2 regions of the Halomonas sp. DP4Y7-1 genome follow, and region 2 is predicted to be linked to the other one. Evidence: riboswitches for the same ligand, from Rfam matches in the RefSeq annotation. Region 2 holds a riboswitch; the other holds the start of a gene.
What was found. A riboswitch is a leader RNA that binds a small molecule or an ion and turns the genes downstream of it on or off. The one in region 2 is predicted to bind thiamine pyrophosphate.
Positions count from the first base shown of each region.

Region 1 (4,731 bases), 120 kb from region 2:
GTCAGAGCAATCCCCCCGACGAACAGCTCAGGCAGTTCATCATCGACTTTCGCGGCGGCGAGCTCGAGGGTCTCGATGCGAGCCAGCCGGTCAGCGTGCACCTGACCACGTCCAGTGGCGAAACGACGGAAGCCAAGGTGACAGCACTGCCCGATGGAGACACCTGGCGGGCCAGCTTCAAGCTGCTGCCTGATGGCGATACGCCGGCAGACCTGCGCCTGACCTTGATGCTGCGCGACCAGCGCCTGAGCGAAACCTGGAACAGCATCTGGAGTCCCCGATGAACGAGCATACCCCGGAAGTCCCCTGGCCCCGGTGGCGCAGAACGCTGGTAGGCATGGCCATTGCCGCCACCACCGCGCTGGGTGTCTGGACCATGTTCAAGATCCTGTATGTCGAGGGCATCACTCCCCTGGAAATGGCCATCCTGGGGCTGTTTGCGATCACCTTCGGCTGGATCACCATGGCCTTCTGGAGCGCCGTGATCGGGTTTGTGCTTCACCTCACTGGGCGTGACCCCTTGAGCCTCAAGCGGCGTGGCGCCGGACCGATGAGGCCCGCCGGCTCTCGCTCTCGCACCGCCTTGGTCATGCCGATCCACAACGAGGACGTGGCCCGGGTCGCGGCTGGGCTCGAGACAACCTGCATGGACCTTGGCGAGCTGCCGGAGGGCATCGACGTCGAGGCCTTCGTGCTCAGCGATAGCACCGACGACGCCGTCGTGGCGGAAGAAAAGGCCGCCATGGCAGCGCTGCAGCAGCGACTCGAGGGCCACTGCCGGCTGCACTATCGCCACCGGGACAGCAACGCAGGGCGCAAGGCAGGCAACTTGGGCGACTTCTGCACCCGCTGGGGCAGCCACTACGACTATATGCTGGTGGTCGACGCCGACAGTCTGATGAGCGGGACCACGGTGGTCGAGCTCATCGACGAGATGATGGCCAATCCTCGGCTGGGGCTCCTTCAGACGGTGCCCATTCCCGTGCGCCAGCAAAGTCTGTTCGGGCGCTGCAATCAATTCGCTGCCGCGCTCTACTCGCCCATGCTGGCGGCAGGGCTGAGCTTCTGGCACGCCACCGCAGCCAACTATTTTGGCCACAATGCCATCATTCGGGTGGACGCGTTCACCGACGCCTGTGGCCTTCCCGAGCTCCCTGGCAAGCCGCCCCTGGGTGGCGATATCCTCAGTCATGACTTTGTCGAGGCAGCGCTGTTGCGCCGGGCCGGCTGGCAGGTGCGCATGCGCACCGACCTGGGCGGCAGCTATGAGGAAATGCCCAGCCACATTCTCGACTATGCCAAGCGTGATCGACGTTGGGTACAGGGCAACCTGCAGCATCTGCGCCTGCTGAATGGCCATGGCCTGCATGTGCTGAGCCGTCTGCACTTCTTCTTCGGCGCGCTGGCCTACCTGTCGTCGCTGGTGTGGCTGGCGATCCTGGTCATCAGTACCATCGATGCGCTGATCAGGGCGCTCGTTCCCACGAACTTCTTCACCGCCAGCTCGCAGTTGTTCCCTGACTGGCCCATCGCTCCGCCCAACCTGATCATTCCCTTGTTGATCGGCACCTTGGGCATGCTGCTGATGCCCAAGGTGCTGGGACTGATACTCGGTCTCATGCGGGATCCAGAGGGCTACGGGGGACGCCCAAAACTGGTCTTGAGCATGCTGGTGGAGACCCTGTTCGCCATGCTGATCGCACCGCTGATGATGGTCTTCCACAGCCGTTTCGTGATCCAGGTGCTGACCGGTCGTACCGTTGCCTGGGACCCGCAATCCCGAGAGGGGCGGGCACTGCCCTGGCGGGAAGCCTTCCGCCATACCTGGCTGTGGTCGCTGATTGGTGCGGTGTGGGCTCTCGTCACCTGGGCCTACACTCCGAGCTTCTTTCTCTGGCTGACGCCCGTCTGGCTCGGCCTGGTGCTGGCGGCTCCGCTGGTGCGCTGGAGCTCCAGCCTGACCATCGGCCGCCGCCTGGCCCGCGCCGGGCTTCTGCTGGTACCCAGTGAGACACGCCCCCCCAGGGTCGTCGCCGATCTACACATCGAGAGTCAGCTACCCTCATCGGGCGCGCCGGCCGCTCCCCCCAGCGAGCGTCCCCGAGACATGCCTGTGCAGTCCTTCCGACGCCCCCATCAATCGGCTGAGGTGCACAGCGACCCTGGCCACCCGATCGACACCCCCACGCCAGATCGTCGCTGATCCATCATAAGCCATCATCAGCGTCGGTGCAGGACGCCGCGGCCGTGACCCTCATGGCCGCGGCGTCATCATTAGGTAGTCTCTCTCGACAACCTCCCTTGACGCCCCCTTCCGATGCTATCCGAAAGTGGTGTCTGGCAAAGCCGCAAGGGCGTGCTAGACTGCGGTCGACTCGCTTGACGGGGTGCCGGTCAATCCGGCTGAGATGGTGCAGGGCCAGCGTGGTGTAGCGGCCCGACAGCACCGATCCCGTGGAACCTGATCCGGGTGCGGTGTGGACTCACACCTTGAACCGGCGTAGGGAATCAGGCGGTGGCACGCCTTCCCTGCGGGGGCCTGCCCTTCCTCCCCGCCGTCCTTCTCTGCCCCGCCCACCGGATCCACTATGCCGGAGCTATCATGGGCTATTGCTTCAACGATCTGATCGCTGCCTGCCGCGACGACTGGCGGCGCTATACCGAGCACGACTTCGTTCGTGCACTTGGGCGCGGCGACCTGAATGACGCCAGCTTTCGCCACTATCTGAAGCAGGACTACCTGTTTCTCCTGCAGTTTTCACGCGCCTACGCCCTTGCTGCCTACAAGAGCCAGGACCTGGAGAGCTTGCAGGGGGCCTTCAAGGGGATGCAGACGATCCTCGAGGTCGAACTGGGCCTGCATCTTGCCTACTGCCGAGAATGGGGCATTGACGACAGCGAGCTCAGCCGTCTACCGGAGGCACGTGCCACCCTGGCCTATACCCGCTACGTCCTCGACACCGGCAGTCGTGGTGATCTGCTGGACCTGCACGTCGCCCTGGCGCCCTGCATGGTCGGCTACGCCGACATCGGCCGCTGGCTGGCGGATCATCCCGAGACGCTGCGTGGTGGCGACAATCCCTACGATGCCTGGATCACCATGTACGCAAGCCCTGACTTTCAGGCCTCGGCCGTGCGCGAAAGGCACTGGCTCGACGACCAGCTCAGCCAGGTATCGAGCGCTCGTTTCGACCGGCTGGCGCGCATCTTTAGCGACGCGACCCGTCTCGAGACTGACTTCTGGCAGATGGGACTGGACCTGAGCGACTGACCTTGGCGACGCCTTTAGGCGATCGAACTGGGCGATCGACCTGGGTGATCGCGCTCGACAACACAGACAAGCTGACAATAGCAACGCTTGACGGGGTGCCGCAGCCAGCGGCTGAGATCATGCAGCGCATGAGACCCGTTGAACCTGATCTGGGGATACCCCCGATGTTACGGCATCGAGGCGAGGACCAGCGTAGGGATCAAGCGCTCACGGCCACGGCCTCGACGCCCCCCCCTTCTCCCTCGCGACGTGCCATTACCACCATCAGGGCGACGCCACTTGCCCTGCACCGCCGTGAGAGGAAACCACCTATGTCACTCGACCACCCCTCGTCTCATCCGAGATCCCGCCATGACGCCCACTTCCTGGCCGAGACGGCCAGGGTCGACCAGGCCGCCGTCACTCCCCTGCCAGGCTCTCGCAAGGTCTATGTAGAGGGCTCCCGGCCCGACCTGCGGGTGCCATTTCGCGAAATCACCCTGTCGCCGACGCGCACCTCAGGCGCCGACGAAGCCAATCCACCGCTACTGGTGTACGACACCTCAGGCCCCTATACCGACCCGGCGGTACAGGTCGACCTGCGCAAGGGACTAGCCGAGTTGCGTAGGCCCTGGATTGAGGAGCGCAACGATACCGAGTGGCTCGACGGTCCCACCTCCGAGTACGGCCGCCGGCGTGCCAATGACCCGCTGCTGGCCCCCCTGCGCTTCGAGCTGACGCGCACACCACGCCGCGCCACCAGGACCGCCGATGGCCGCCCGGGCAACGTCACCCAATTGCATTACGCGCGGCGCGGCATCATCACACCGGAAATGGAGTTCATTGCACTTCGCGAGAATCAACGTCGACAGGCCCTTCAGGACCCTTATCGTGGCAGTGACGAGGTCGAAGCGATACTTGGCCACCAGCACCCCGGCCAGTCGTTCGGAGCCCGTTTGCCGGATGAGATCACCCCCGAGTTCGTGCGCCAGGAAGTGGCCGCCGGACGCGCCATCATCCCGGCCAACATCAATCATCCCGAAGCCGAGCCGATGATCATCGGGCGTAACTTTCTGGTGAAGATCAACGGCAACCTAGGCAACTCTGCGGTGACGTCCTCCATCGAAGAGGAAGTGGACAAGATGACCTGGGGGATTCGCTGGGGGGCGGATACGATCATGGACCTGTCCACTGGACAGAACATCCATGAAACCCGTGAGTGGATCATCCGCAACTCACCGGTGCCGATCGGTACCGTGCCACTCTATCAGGCGCTGGAAAAGGTCAAGGGCGTGGCCGAGGACCTGACCTGGGAGATCTTTCGCGACACCTTGATCGAGCAGGCGGAACAGGGGGTGGACTATTTCACCATCCACGCCGGTGTGCTTCTTCGCTATGTGCCGCTGACCGCTGGCCGAGTCACCGGCATCGTCTCGCGGGGAGGCTCGATCATGGCCAAGTGGTGCCTCTATCACCACCAG
Region 1 is NZ_JAHVKS010000001.1:748,345-753,075, reverse strand. It holds gene KUV72_RS03035 (glucan biosynthesis protein) at 1-284, shown strand, start outside; gene mdoH (glucans biosynthesis glucosyltransferase MdoH) at 281-2,203, shown strand; TPP riboswitch at 2,374-2,525, shown strand; gene tenA (thiaminase II) at 2,603-3,271, shown strand; TPP riboswitch at 3,353-3,487, shown strand; gene thiC (phosphomethylpyrimidine synthase ThiC) at 3,583-4,731, shown strand, end outside.
Region 1: another riboswitch for thiamine pyrophosphate. It lies ahead of thiC (phosphomethylpyrimidine synthase ThiC); the one in region 2 lies ahead of KUV72_RS03570 (3-oxoacyl-ACP reductase).

Region 2 (4,731 bases):
TGGCACCACCGGGGTGATGCCCATATTAAGAAATGCCAGCAGTCCCTGGACGATGCCCGGGCTGATGCCCGAATGCCCATGGCTCCAGTTGATGACCGCGCAGCACATGATGGCACGGACCTGTTCGACCCGCAGGGGGGCTCCGACTCCGCAGGCATGGCTCATCAGGGTATTGCGCGACAGGTCACTTAGCTGCTGGCGATCCAGCACCACGTCACACAGCGCTCCCAGGCCGGTGTTGATGCCATAGTAGGGAGTGCTGGCATCCGCCATCTGCTCGACCACCTGGCGGGCCCGCTCGATGCGTGCCCAGCGACCCTCATCCAGCGTCAGCTCGCTTCCATGGCGTGCGACGGCGATGACCTCCAGCCAGCCGGGGGCTGCATCTGAGATGACGACCTGGTTACTCATTCACGCCTCCCGTCACCGGCTGAGAGACCTCGGCCGGCTGCTCAGCAGCACCCTGGGGTGAGCGAGTCATGAAGGTTCGCACGGCGCTGATCAATATCAGCACGAACAGGAAGACCACGGTAAAGCCTCCCGCTGCGGCAAGATACTTGATGCCATCGACGCCTTGGGCGCCCCCGCCGAAGGCCACCATCACATAGGCGATAGCCGCGATCGACAGGCCCCACAGAATCTTCTGCTGCTTGGGCGACTCCTCTTCTGCGGACATGTTGCTGGTGCAGATGGTCGCGATGGTCGATGACATGGAGTCTGCCGCCGTTGCAAACGAAATGACCAGGGTGAAAATCGCCAGCGGTACCAGCAGGCTGGCCATGGGCAGGTGCTGGAGGAAGCCCCAGAGTCCGGATACGGCGCCGCTGTCATTGATGATGCTAATCAGATCCAGCGTTCCATCCATCTGCCATTTGAGGGCGGACCCACCCCAGATGGCAAACCAGACCAGGCCGAAGACCGAGGGCAGAATCCAGTTGATGATGAGGAACTCCCTGAGCGTTCTGCCGTAGGAGATACGGGCCAGAAACAGTCCCATGAGGGGGGCGTAGGCGATCCAGATCGACCAGTCATACATCGTCCACCAGGTGACCAGCGCTTCGCCACCAGACTCCTTGGTATCGAAAGCCCAAAGGAAGAAGTTGTCTGCCCAGTAGCCGAGGCTTGTCACCGACAGGCTCAGAATATAGTTGAGGGGCCCGACAATGATCAGAATCGCGACGAAGGCATAGAAGATATAGGCGTTGATCGATGACAGCACGCGGATGCCGCGTTTCAATCCCGAGACAGCGGAGGTGATGAAGATCGCCGAGATGGCAATCGTCAGCACCAGCCAGGTCATGGCGTTGGATTCGATGCCGTACTGTGCCTCGATGCCTGAGCTGATCAATGCCAGACCTGCGCCAAGAGAAGAGGCCAGGCCGAGCGCGATGGCCAGAACGGAAATGATATCGATCAGGGACCTTACCCAGATCTTGCTGCCGTGCCTGCCCAGTACGGGGCTGACGGTTGAGGAGATCGAGAAGCGTTCTCTGCGGTTAAAGTGCATGTAGCCGATCATCAGCCCCACGATGGAATAAAGTGCGTAGGGAATGAATGACCAGTTGTGGAAGCTTCTTGCCAGGGCAAAGATGGCGGCCTCGCCACTGCCGGGAGCGAAGCTCTGGTGACTGATTTCGCCGTAGATGTTGCCTAGATAGATGATCGGTTCATTGACGGAGTAAGTGACGACTCCCGTGGCAATCCCTCCCGTCAGCGCCATGGCGAAGGTGGCAGCGAAGGAAAAGGTAGGCGTTGCATCCTTGCCACCCAGCCGAATATCACCGGCCCGGGAGAAGAAGATGAAGCCCGACACCACCAGGGCCGTTACGGCAATCAGCTGATACAGCCAGCCAAAGTCAGACAGGGAGATGTAGAAGACCCCTTTGGCAACATCGACCAGCATGTCGTTGTTGATGAGGCCAGTGGCCACGGCCACCATGATGATGGAAAAGGTGGGTATGAAGACGGCTTTTCTTAGCGGCCTTCTGCTGGAGGCGGACATATTCTTGTTCTCCACGGGTGATGGCGTTACCAGGTGGCGCAGTGGATCAGCATTGTCGGGTGTTGTCATCGGCCGATCTCACAGATGCGTGTGGCAGGCTTAGGGAAACGCTGCACCGATGCCTGAGCGGAGGTGCTCAGCGCTTCCTTGACGAACCGCTGATGCGGTCCGTCAATCCGTCATAATGTATATACAATAAAAATCGAAAAGGCTAGAGCCGAGTGAGCTGGCGATCACGTCAGCTCCCTTTCATGATGAAAGATAGATCGCTCTTCTATTATTTTATCTTTGATAAACAATGCGTTGAATGTTCTTCTAAGCGTCGATCCGATAATGGGTAGTACCAAAGTAGGGGGTGGTGGCAAGGTAGGGGGAGTGTCAGGACAGAGGGTGAAAAGAAGGCAGAGTAACACGCTGGAGGGCAAGGAAAGCCCGAAGCCATGAAGGTCGAAAGATGTCGCTTAAATGTGTATACATTTGCTTTGTGAAGGGGCCGGGGCGCGATAGGGTTGTCGCGGCGTGTGCCAGGATGGCAAATCAGGGTAGGCCCTTTCACTTGCTTGATACCCGCTGTCTTGTTCCGGGCAAGGTGATGGGCTAAGGTCGAGAGCGCATGACACGGGGTGTCCTGGCTGAGCCAGGGCTGAGAAATACCCGTCGAACCTGATCCAGTTCATACCGGCGAAGGGATGTCAGCGCAGTCGTCTGTCCCTGGCTCGACGTGCGTTCCCCGCCTCGACCAAGGACTCATCGCATGACCCCTCCCGATACCTCTCCTGTTGTCGACCCCATTGCGCCTGATATCTCCGCTCAAATTGTGCTGATTACCGGCGCAGGACGTGGTCTGGGCGCTCACCTGGCACGCGCCTTCCTGCGAGAAGGCGCTCGCGTGGTGGTCAACTACCGCCGCAGCGAAGAAGGCGCCCGGGCGCTGGTCGCTGATTACCCGGAACACGCCTTGGCCGTCGCTGCGGATGTGTGCGATCGGGATGGCGTGGAGGCCATGTTGGCGAGGGCCAGTGAGCGCTTCGGTGGGCCTGTGACTACCGTGGTCAACAATGCGCTGCCGGACTTTGCATTCAATGGGGACGCACGGCCTGGCCCTGACTCGCTGAGCTGGGAGCATCTGGACCATCAACTTCAGGGTGTGGTGCGTGGTGCGCTCAACACGGTGCAGGCAGCGCTTCCCGGCATGCGCGAGGCGGGTGTCGGGCGTGTCATCAATATCGGTACCAACCTGTTCCAGAACCCGGTGGTGCCGTATCACGACTACACCGCGGCCAAGGCGGCGCTGCTGTCGCTGACGCGTACGCTGGCGCAGGATCTCGGCCCAGACAATATCAGCGTCAATATGGTGTCCGGCGGCTTGCTGCGCACGACGGACGCTTCCAGTGCCACACCAGACGCGGTGTTTGACCTCATCGCCGCCAACACACCGCTGCGACGGGTGACCACCCCGCAAGAGTTTGCAGACGCGGTACTGCTGTTGGCTTCCCCGTGGGCCAGGGCCATCACCGGGCAGAATCTGATTGTCGATGGCGGACTGGTGAAAGGCTGATGACCTCTATGCACTTGAATCTCTTCATCCTGGGCTGCGGTCATCACAAGGCGGCCTGGCGACACCCTGATTCCAGCGTCGAGCGATTGGCGGATATCGCCTACTACGAAGAGCTGGCCAAGCTTGCCGAACGCGGTCGCCTGGATGCGGTTTTCTTTGCCGATGGCCATGCCGCGGGCAATGTCGCAGACGGTCCGCTGTGGACCTTGGAGCCGCTGACAATGCTTGCCGCGATGGCGCGTGCCACACAGCATATCGGCCTGATCTCGACCGTCTCCAGTACCTTCTATACGCCCTTTCATGCGGCTCGCATGCTGGCATCGCTGGACCATATCTCGGGCGGACGGCTTGGGTGGAACCTGGTGACGTCAATGTTCGACAGCGAGGCGCGCAATCATGGCCTGGAAGGCATGCCGGGCCACGCGCAGCGCTACGCTAGAGCGGAAGAGTTTGCCAATACCGTGCTGGCGCTGTGGGACTCCTGGAGCGATGGCGCGCTGCTGCGAGATCGCCACGGCGATTATGCGGATGCTGCTCAAGTGCAACCGATTCATCACCGCGGCGAGCATTTTCTGGTCGATGGCCCCTTGACGGTGCCGCGCTCGCCACAGGGCCATCCCGTGCTGTTTCAGGCGGGGGCATCAGAACAGGGGCGAGACCTGGCGGCACGCTATGCCGAAGCCATTTACGCGGTGGCCTATGACCTGCCATCGGCCCAGGCTTACTGCGCTGACCTCAAGGCGAGGGTGAAAGCCGCAGGCCGTCCAGGGGTGGCGATCATGCCGGGGCTTGTGACCTACGTCGGGTCTACCGAGGAAGAGGCCCGACGCAAGCAGCGTGAACTCGACGAGTTGCTGCCGGTAGAGGCCTCGCGGCGACAGTTAAGCCAGTTTATCGGCCAGGACGTCAGTCACTGGGAACTGGATGCGCCCGTGCCCGCGCTGCCGCCGCTGGAGGCTTTTACAGGACCGAAAGGACGCTATGCCACCATCCTGCGCATTATCGAGGCTGAACGGCCAACCCTGAGACAGCTAATGGGACGGCTTGCCGCCGGAGGTGGGCACTGCACGATGGTCGGCACGCCGGAGGGAATTGCCGATGAGATGCAGCGCTGGGTCGAACAGGGTGGGGCCGATGGCTTTAACCTGATGCCACCCTCACTGCCTCACGG
Region 2 is NZ_JAHVKS010000001.1:868,690-873,420, forward strand. It holds gene hutH (histidine ammonia-lyase) at 1-411, opposite strand, end outside; gene KUV72_RS03565 (BCCT family transporter) at 404-2,071, opposite strand; TPP riboswitch at 2,612-2,709, shown strand; gene KUV72_RS03570 (3-oxoacyl-ACP reductase) at 2,757-3,560, shown strand; gene KUV72_RS03575 (LLM class flavin-dependent oxidoreductase) at 3,560-4,731, shown strand, end outside.